4 regions of the Cupriavidus sp. 94F1 genome follow, and region 3 is predicted to be linked to each of the others. Evidence: predicted binding sites of a transcription regulator. Region 3 holds the regulator's gene; each other region holds the start of a gene.
The links. Region 3 encodes FNR, which switches genes on or off when oxygen is low (the NO sensors DNR and NnrR bind a similar motif). Its sites were predicted from a motif close to TTGATNNNNATCAA; they were not measured.
Positions count from the first base shown of each region.

Region 1: AC3FJ6_RS24610 (OmpW/AlkL family protein) is a predicted target of FNR. The motif match lies at 1,149-1,162, and genes of this name have one in related genera.
Region 2: AC3FJ6_RS25255 (DUF3079 domain-containing protein) is a predicted target of FNR. The motif match lies at 1,317-1,330, and genes of this name have one in related genera.
Region 4: AC3FJ6_RS06640 (fatty acid desaturase) is a predicted target of FNR. The motif match lies at 1,191-1,204, and genes of this name have one in related genera.

Region 1 covers NZ_JBYOJT010000014.1:71,356-73,553, forward strand. The annotation lists gene leuA (2-isopropylmalate synthase) at 1-871, shown strand, start outside; gene AC3FJ6_RS24610 (OmpW/AlkL family protein) at 1,226-1,882, shown strand; gene AC3FJ6_RS24615 (AMP nucleosidase) at 2,054-2,198, opposite strand, start outside.
Region 2 covers NZ_JBYOJT010000015.1:80,476-82,673, forward strand. The annotation lists gene AC3FJ6_RS25245 (metal-dependent hydrolase) at 1-206, opposite strand, end outside; gene AC3FJ6_RS25250 (mechanosensitive ion channel protein MscS) at 543-893, shown strand; gene AC3FJ6_RS25255 (DUF3079 domain-containing protein) at 995-1,222, opposite strand; gene AC3FJ6_RS25260 (hypothetical protein) at 1,590-1,829, shown strand; gene AC3FJ6_RS25265 (DMT family transporter) at 1,928-2,198, opposite strand, start outside.
Region 3 covers NZ_JBYOJT010000001.1:106,462-108,659, reverse strand. The annotation lists gene ccoG (cytochrome c oxidase accessory protein CcoG) at 1-528, shown strand, start outside; gene AC3FJ6_RS00490 (hypothetical protein) at 576-785, shown strand; gene AC3FJ6_RS00485 (hypothetical protein) at 782-1,027, shown strand; gene fnr (fumarate/nitrate reduction transcriptional regulator Fnr) at 1,111-1,836, opposite strand; gene AC3FJ6_RS00475 (sulfite exporter TauE/SafE family protein) at 1,922-2,198, shown strand, end outside.
Region 4 covers NZ_JBYOJT010000002.1:553,516-555,713, forward strand. The annotation lists gene AC3FJ6_RS06640 (fatty acid desaturase) at 1-1,102, opposite strand, end outside; gene guaD (guanine deaminase) at 1,277-2,198, opposite strand, start outside.

The sequences.
Region 1 (2,198 bases), on a different contig from region 3:
CAACGGCGAACGCACCGGCAACGTCGATCTGGTCACGCTGGCGCTGAATCTTTACACCCAGGGCGTAGACCCCGAACTCGATTTTTCCGATATCGACGAAGTGCGCCAGTGCGTGGAACACTGCAACCAGCTGCCCGTGCACCCGCGCCATCCGTACGTGGGCGACCTGGTCTTCACGGCCTTTTCCGGCTCTCACCAGGACGCCATCCGCAAGGGCTTTGCGCAGCAGAAGCCTGACGCCATCTGGGAAGTGCCCTACCTGCCGATCGACCCCGCCGACCTGGGCCGCAGCTACGACGCGGTCATCCGCGTGAACAGCCAGTCGGGCAAGGGCGGCATGGCGTATCTGCTGGAGCAGGCCCATGGCATCTTCATGCCGCGCCGCCTGCAGATCGAATTCAGCCGCGCGGTGCAGGTGATGACCGACCAGACCGGGCTCGAAGCCAGTGCAGAGGACCTCTACGCGCTGTTCCGCCGCGAATACCTCGACGTAGAGGCGCCGCTGCGCTATGTGTCGCACCGCATGGTGTCGACCCGCGACAACGCCGTGGAAATCGAGATGGAAGTGACACGCGACGGGCAGCCCGTGCGGGTGCGCGGTGCGGGCAACGGGCCCATCGACGCCACCGTCGATGCGTTCTCACGCGGCCTGGGCATTGCCGTGCGGGTGATGGACTATCACGAGCACGCCATGACCACTGGCGCCGATGCCAATGCGGCCTGCTATGTGGAAGTTCGTGTTGGCGATTCGCCGACGGGCTTTGGCGCCGGCGTGGACGCCAGCATCGTCACGGCATCGCTGAAGGCCATGGTGTCGGGTGTCAACCGGCATCTGCAGGCGCAGGATCAGGACCAGGCCGAGGCGGCTTGATCCGCGGCTTGCGCTGATCGTCCGATCTGGCGGAAAAACGGTGTGCCCTGCCCCCACAGGGCACACCTGAAAAGACGTCCTGGCGGACGCCCACGACATGCGCGGTGCACAACCACGAGCCCACAGCGTACGGGCCGCAACGCGCGGGCGCCACGAATAAATCCGCATGTCCATAGAAGCATTCACCGCGTGTCGCAAGCCCCTGCCGGGCTGCGCCACCGCCGGTGTCGCGCATTGACGACGCAGTTCCATCCAATTTGCGTGGGCTGCACTTCACTTGTCCTGCATCAAGGTTTGGGGGCCTCGCTCAAGACACACTGGTCGCACTTTTTCGATGTTTTGTGCCTGACCAACATGACCACTGCAACTTCTCCCCGCCGCAAGACCCTCGTTTCCTCGATCTGCATGGCGCTCGCCGCCGCCACCTTCGGCAGCATTTCCGCGCCCGCCATTGCCGCTGACGAAGCGCAGGGCAACTGGATGGTCCGCCTGCGCGGCACCTATCTGGACATGGCCAACAAGTCGGATCCCGTGGGTGGGGTGGGTGCATCGGATCGCATCCACGTCAACAACAAGTGGATCCCGGAAGTCGATATCACCTACTTCATCGTCCCGCATATCGCGGCCGAACTGGTGCTGACCATTCCGCAGAAGCAGGACGTAAGCCTTGACGGCACGAAGATCGGCACGTTCAAGCACCTGCCGCCGAGCCTCCTGCTGCAGTACCACTTCCTGCCGAACGGCACGTTCCGCCCGTACGTCGGGGCCGGCGTGAACGCGACGCGCATCTATGGCGCCGATCTGGCCGGTGGCACGCTGGGTCTGGACAAGTGGAGCGTGGGTCCGGCCCTGCAGATCGGCATGGACTACAAGCTCACCAAGAACTGGTTCCTGAACGTGGACGCCAAGAAGGTCTGGATTTCCAGCAACGTCTACGCCAATGGTGTCAAGGTGTCGACGGTCAGCCTCGACCCGTGGCTGTTCAGCGCCGGCGTGGGCTATCGCTTCTGAGGGGTCTACGAAATTAAGGTTTTTCCGAGACTTTCCACTTTGTCTCCTCGAGGGAAGGCCGCCTAACCGACGTCCTTCCCGCCTCACTGCGCGCGGCAACGCCGCGCGCTTTTTTATTTCTGTTTCCCGTCGAAGGGCGTGAGGCCGGCCATGGTCTCCGGGCCCCCGGCGTTAGCGGAACGCCGGTTCGTCGAAGCTGCGCAACTTGCGCGAGTGCAGTTCCTCGACGCCGTTCTCGCGCAGGATGCGGATGGCTTCCAGGCCGATCGTCATGTGCTGGCTGACGCGCTGGCGGTAGAACGCGTTGGCCATGCCG
Region 2 (2,198 bases), on a different contig from region 3:
ATGGCCGACTGGCCCAGCCACAGGACTTCGGTCTTGCCCGCGGCCACTGGCGCCGTGGCCGTGGCCGCGGCGGCCGGCTGTGCCGGCACGGGTGGAGGCGAAACACTGGTGGCGCAGGCGCCGAGCAGCCCGATGGCGCCAGCCAGCAGCAGGCGTGGCGCACAGGATGGCAGGCGCGAAAGCCCCGGAAGGCGGCGTGTGATCATGGTCGTCCCTGGTTGAATTTGTCTCGACATTGCCAAAACCGCACCGCTTCAGGGGGGGATTCGCGCAGGCACTGAGGCGTTGCGAGGTGGAGTATTTGCATGCGCCGATGCGCTGTCAACCGGCGTTTCCCAGCAGGGCCGGGCCGGACGCCGCAGGAAGTTGTAACGCCAAATTCAAGAAACGGCGATCCGTGCGCGCGGGCAGGCCGTCCGGCGGGCAGCGATGTCTCCCTGCGCTTACATCTGCTCACGACGGCGTAACCCACTGTAATCATCGGGCGTCCATCATGCATTCCGTAGAGAGGGCCAAGGTTGGCCCGACTGAAGGAGTGAAAGATGCGCAAGTCGATTCGTTACACCGGTATCGCTGTCCTGAGTGCCGCCATGCTGGTCGCCGGGACCGCCTCGGCCCACGACCGCTATCACCGTGGCGGTGGCGGATCTTCGGCAGGTGCCGCCATTGCGGTGGCGGCCGTGGCAGGCCTGGCGCTGGGCGCGCTGGTGGCCAGCAGCCAGCCGGTCTACGCCGCGCCGGCGCCGGTCTACGCGCCGCCGCAGCCGGTGGCCTATGCCGCGCCGGCCGTGCCGCCGGGCTACTGCTATAGCAACTACCAGGGTGGCTACGTGCCGTGCGGCCGTCCGGCGCCGGTGCAGTACGCCCCGCCGCAGCAGTACTACGGCTATTGAGGCAGGCAGTACAGGCAAAACCGTCGCCGTGGGCCGGATCGACGCCGGCCCTCGTCGGCCGGCGCTGCCCGAGGGGTATCTGAAGCGGCAGGACTGCGGCCTCAGGTCGAACCTTTGGCGGGGGCAGGGGCAGCCGATGGCGCGGGCGCATGCTCGACGTCGATGCCCCAGTCGCCGTGTTCGTACCAGTCGGCGCCCAGCAGTTCCATCGGATGCTGCGTCCGGCTCGACCCGTTGCCGCAGCCCATGGCATCGACCGCGCAGTACTTGTCGCAGCCCCAGCAGATGCGCTCGGGATGTTTCGGATGAATCGGAAATTTCTTGGCCATGGCGAATAGGCGGACGTGCGGGGTAATGGCGCACGCCGACGCCATCCGATCGTAGTCCGTTCATCACGAGAATTTGGCGATATGGCTATTCGCTTTGCGCTGCATCAAACGCAGATCCACGACGTGGAATCAGCCCACGGCCGCCTCTCTGAAGTAAGCAGCCCATGCACAGCCGCCGTCCCGGGCAATGCTTACAACCGTGAGTAGCCGCTGCCATCCGGCGGTGCCTTGCCTGACTGCAGGATGACGAAATGTCTGTCGTCGTGCGCACCCGGACACTGGAACGGCGTTTGCGTGACAGGCGGGGGAGTCCCCTTGTGCTTCCGCCCGGGCTGGGGGGGTGACTAACGGTTCGATGGAGGAAACCATGCGGAAGACGACAACGACGGCAGCAGCACTGGCCCTGGTGATGATGATGCTCGGCGGCTGTACGGCAGCTGGCAGTGGTACGGGCTCCGGCTCGGTGGCAGGCTCCGGCGCCGTGACCCCGACCGATTCGGGCTCGCGCAGCGGCCATTACGGCGGCGGCTATGGCTCGGCCCCCAGCGGCAGCTCGAGCGGCAGCACCAGCGGCAGCGGCGCCACTTCGGGCAGCTCTTCGCGCTGAGCCCGAACCGGTTGGCGCACAGGCAGTAAAGGGCGGGCCCGCGTGGCCCGCTTTTGCATGGCTTCCGCCCTGGGCCGCCGCCCTGGGCCGCGAGATCTCTAGCGCCGGCGCATTACAAGATATAGCCCCGCCGCCGCGATGGCCATGCCGGGCCAGGCCATCGGCGCCAGCGATTCGCCAAGCAGGACGAACGCGATGACCGCCGTGGCCGGGGGCACCAGGAAGAACAGCGCCGACACGCGCGACGCCTCGCCATGCCGGATCATCGCCAGCAGCAGCGAGATCGCCACCAGCGAGTTGCCGACGACCAGGTACGCCAGCGACCCGAACAGGCCTGGCGTCCATTGCACGTGCATCGGTTCCAGCCAC
Region 3 (2,198 bases):
GACAAGATGGAGTATCCGCGCGGGTTGATCCGGTACACATCGGAAAACGCGATGCGCAAGAAGCTGTCGGCATCGGACGCCCGCAAGCGGCTGATGCGTCCGCGCACGATTGTCTACACGGCGATCTGGCTCGCCTTGACGGCAGGCTTCGTCACATCGCTGGCCATGCGCGCGCCGCTCAAGGTCGACATCATTCGCGATCGTGGCGCGCTCGGGCGCGAAGTGGAAGGGCGCTGGATCGAAAACGTGTACCGGCTGCAACTGATCAACGCCACCGAGGCGCCGATGAAGTTTCACGTGCAGGCGCAGAGCGACGCGTTGCAGGGCATGGTCGTGGAGTACGACCATGGCGCGGAATCGCTGTCGCCCACGTCGAACCGGCTGCTGCCGATCCGGATTCGTGTGCCGATCGACGATGCGAAGCAGGGTACGCACAAGATCGAGGTGACGGTCACCGCCGAGACCGAAACCGATCGGAAAGTGGATATCCGGCAAAGCACGAGTTTCATCGTGCCTCGCGATCTGTGATGCTGTCACGGATGGTGAGCCGGGACGAATGCCAATAGGAGAGCGCAATGACCCAACACCCCGCAAAGCCCTGGTACAGGGAGCCATGGCCCTGGATTTTGATGAGTGGTCCGCTGCTGGCGATGGTCGCTTGCGGTATCACGATCTGGCTGGCAAACACCCATGCCGATGTGCCGGTGAACGATGCCACGCGCCACGGACTAGTGGTCGAGAAGGCCGGTGCCGATCGCGCTGAACCCGCTGCGAGGCGCCCATGAGACTGCGCTGGCTGATGTGGGTGCTATGGCCGGCGTTTCTGATGGGCGGTGCGGCCACGGCGGTGGTGTTCTCGGTGGTGGATCCCGGAGACCTCAGCTTCTTCGGACAACCGGTAGAAGCTTCCCGGCAGGCGATCTACACCGTTGGCTTCCTGGTCGCGTGGTTGTTCTGCGCGTTGTCCAGCGGGCTCACGCTGTACACGATGCCGGTGAAGCTCAGCGACACCGATGAACTCGAATAGCAATGCAGAACAGGCGCTGCAAACAGAAAGGACGCGCTGGATGGCTCCGGCGCGGCCTTTGTCGTGATGCGTGGCCCTGGCTTTCAGCAGGACCGGCTGTACACCTGCTTGATGCCTGCCATATCGACGAGCTTCACATGTCGCTGACGAATCTGGATCAGGCCTGCTTCGGCAAAGCGCGAGAACAGGCGGCTGACGGTCTCGAGTTTCAGGCCCAGGTAGCTGCCGATTTCCTCGCGGCTCATGCGCAGCACGAACTCGGTGGACGAATAACCGCGCGCCGACAGACGCTCGGACATGTTGACGAGAAACGCAGCCAAACGTTCTTCGGCGCGCATCGATCCGAGCGTGATCAGCATGACCTGGTCCTGCGAGATTTCCTTGCTCATCAGGCGCAGGAACTGGCCTTGCAGCGAGGGAAGGATGCTCGACAGCGATTGCAGGTCGTCGTAGCGTACGACGCAGACTTCGGCGTCTTCCAGCGCGGTGGCGTCGGAGGCGTGCTGCATCTCGCTGAGGCCATCGAGGCCGATGACTTCACCGGGCAGATGGAAGCCCGTGATCTGTGTGCGCCCGTCTTCCATCGTGACGTGCGTCTTCAGTGTGCCAAAGCGAATGGCGTAGACCGCATTGAGCGGTTCGCCCATGCGGTAAAGCGTTTCGCCCTTGTGAACACGCACGCGTTCCTGCACGAGCGTGTCCATCTTCGCCAGGTCTTGTTGCGACATGCCCACGGGCAGGCAAAGCTGGCCCATGGCACACGTTGAGCAACGGGGCGACATCTCGGTGACGGGAATGGAAGTCAACAATTGAAGTGCTCGTTATGAATGCGCTTGCAGCGAGGGCGCGATGCAGGCATTTTACAGCGTCATGTGACGCAGAAGCGAGGAACAGTTGCCTTTTGGTGTGCTTTTAAGCGTTTTTCTGATGGCATTGCTCGGTGGCATGCATTGCGCGGCCATGTGTGGAGGAATTGCTATTGCCGCGGAGCAGAAACAGCACCGCGATGTGGCAATTGTCATACACCGTACCGCTCGTCAGTGGTGGACTGCGCTGTGCATCATGCATGCAGGCCGCATCACGACATACATGCTGCTGGGTGCGGTGATGGGTGCTGTCGGTGCGACGGCGTGGCGGCAGGAGTATCTGCCATTGCAGCGATGGCTTTATG
Region 4 (2,198 bases), on a different contig from region 3:
TGCAGCGCCGCGCGGTCTGGAAGTACCAGCGCCACGAGAAGTTCTCGATGATGATGCGTCCCGGCAGCGCGTGCTCCAGCAGCGCCTGGGCGCGCTTGAGCTGGTACAGCGGCACGCTCATGTCCACGTGGTGTGCCGTGTGCTCCATGATGTGATGCAGTGCCGCGCCAATCCCCATGCCGAAGCGCAGATGCACGGTGGTCGACACGAACGGCTGGGCCTTGGCCCACATCGGCTTGGTGTCGTACCAAGCCACGCTCGTATGCGTGTGGTGGACATAGAGCACGAAGCCGACCGTGGTGTTCCAGACCAGGAAGGGCAGCACGAAGCCGGTGCCGATCATCAGCAGCACGGACTGGTCCGTGGCAATGGCCAGCCACGCCAGCGCGCCGATCCACAGCGCGCCGAAGGCCGCGACGAGCGCGCAGTCCCACATGAAGACCGCCCGGCGCGTGGCCATCTGGCGCTTGCTCGGGAAGAACAGCTTGAACCACCAGATTTCGATCAGGTAGTACAGCCCGGCGCCGAAGCCGTTGCGGTAGATGCGTTCCATCACGCGGCGACGGCGCGGCAGCGCGCGGAATTCCTCGAGCGAGTAGGGCGCCCAGACGAAGTCGAAGCCCTTCAGGTTCGTGTAGCCGTGATGCACGACGTTATGGCCCACTTCCCACAGGCTGTATGGCGTCAGCGACGGCAGGAAGGTCAGCCGGCCCAGCCATTTGTTCAGGCCGCGATGGTCCGTCAGGCTCTGGTGGCAGGCATCGTGGCCGATGATGAACAGCCGCGCGATGATCAGGCCGGCCAGCACGCCCAGGCCCACCTTGGCCCACCATGCCGACAGCAGCACCACGCCGGCCAGCACGGCCGCGAACAGCGCGTAGTCGAACGCGAACAGGCACAGCGCGCGCGACGTGCTGCGCCGGCCCAGCGGGATCAGCCAGCCGCGGATGGTCTTGCGATTGGGAAATGGTGCCTCGAAGGCGATCGGTTCCGGCAGGGGAACGTCGCCGGAAGGGCGGGTCTGTCGGGAGGGGCCGGGTGCGGCCGCCGTGCCGATGTCTTGGGCATCGGCAGGGGAAATGGTGTCGGATCGGGCAGTCATCGATGGTCCAGCGAGTCGGAATGCGGTGGCGCCCAGTCTTCGAGGGCGCACGGATGCGACAGGCTAGAAGGGTTTGATGACGGTTGTGTTGATTCCAGTCAATACAAGACCTCTAAAAGGGGCTTTTCGTTCGCATGCGACCGAAAAGCCCCTTGTCGAAGTGGCGAGCCGTCGTCAGGCTGCCAGTGGCGCATCGGCCGTAGCCTGCTCGCCCATGATGTAGACGCTGTCGATCACGCGGTCGTCGCCCAGCATCGCAAACGCGAACAGTTGCTCCTCCAGCGATGCAGAGCGATGGCTGCGGCGCGCGATCAGCGGCGTGGCCTCGGGGTCCAGCACCACGAAGTCCGCCTCGCAGCCCGGCTCGAAGCTGCCGATACGGTCCTGCCAGCCCAGCGCCTCGGCGGCGGCGCGCGTGGCCAGGTAGAACATGCGCAGCGCGGTCAGGTGATAGCCGCCCATGCGGGCCACCTTGTGGGCCGCGTTCATCGTGCGGAACATCGAGAACGACGTGCCGCCGCCCACGTCGGTGGCCAGCGTCACGTTCAGGCGGTTGGCGTCGGACTGGTGGAAGTCATAGAACCCGCTGCCCAGGAACAGGTTCGACGTGGGGCAGTGCGCCACGGCCGCGCCGCTGTCGGCCAGCCGGCGGCGGTCCTCGGGGTCCAGGTAGATTGCGTGGCCGTAGAACGCACCCGGACGCAGCAGGTTGTAGCGGTCGTAGACGTCCAGGTAGCTGCGGGCGTCGGGAAACAGCTCGCCCACCCATTTCACCTCGTCGCGGTTCTCGGCCACGTGCGTCTGGATAAACACGTCGTCGTGGGCGCGGGCCAGTTCGCCGCAGGCGGCCAGTTGCGCTTCGGTCGATGTCGGCGCAAAGCGCGGCGTGATGGCATAGGCCAGGCGGTCCTTGCCGTGCCACTTCGAGATCAGGTCGGCCGATTCGCGCGCGCCGGACTCGGCGGTGTCGCGCAGGAAGTCGGGGCAGTTGCGATCCATCAGCACCTTGCCCGTGATCATGCGCATGTTGCGCGCCTGGCTGGCCGCGAACAGGCCGTCGGCCGAGGCGGCGTGCACGGTGCTCCAGACCATGGCC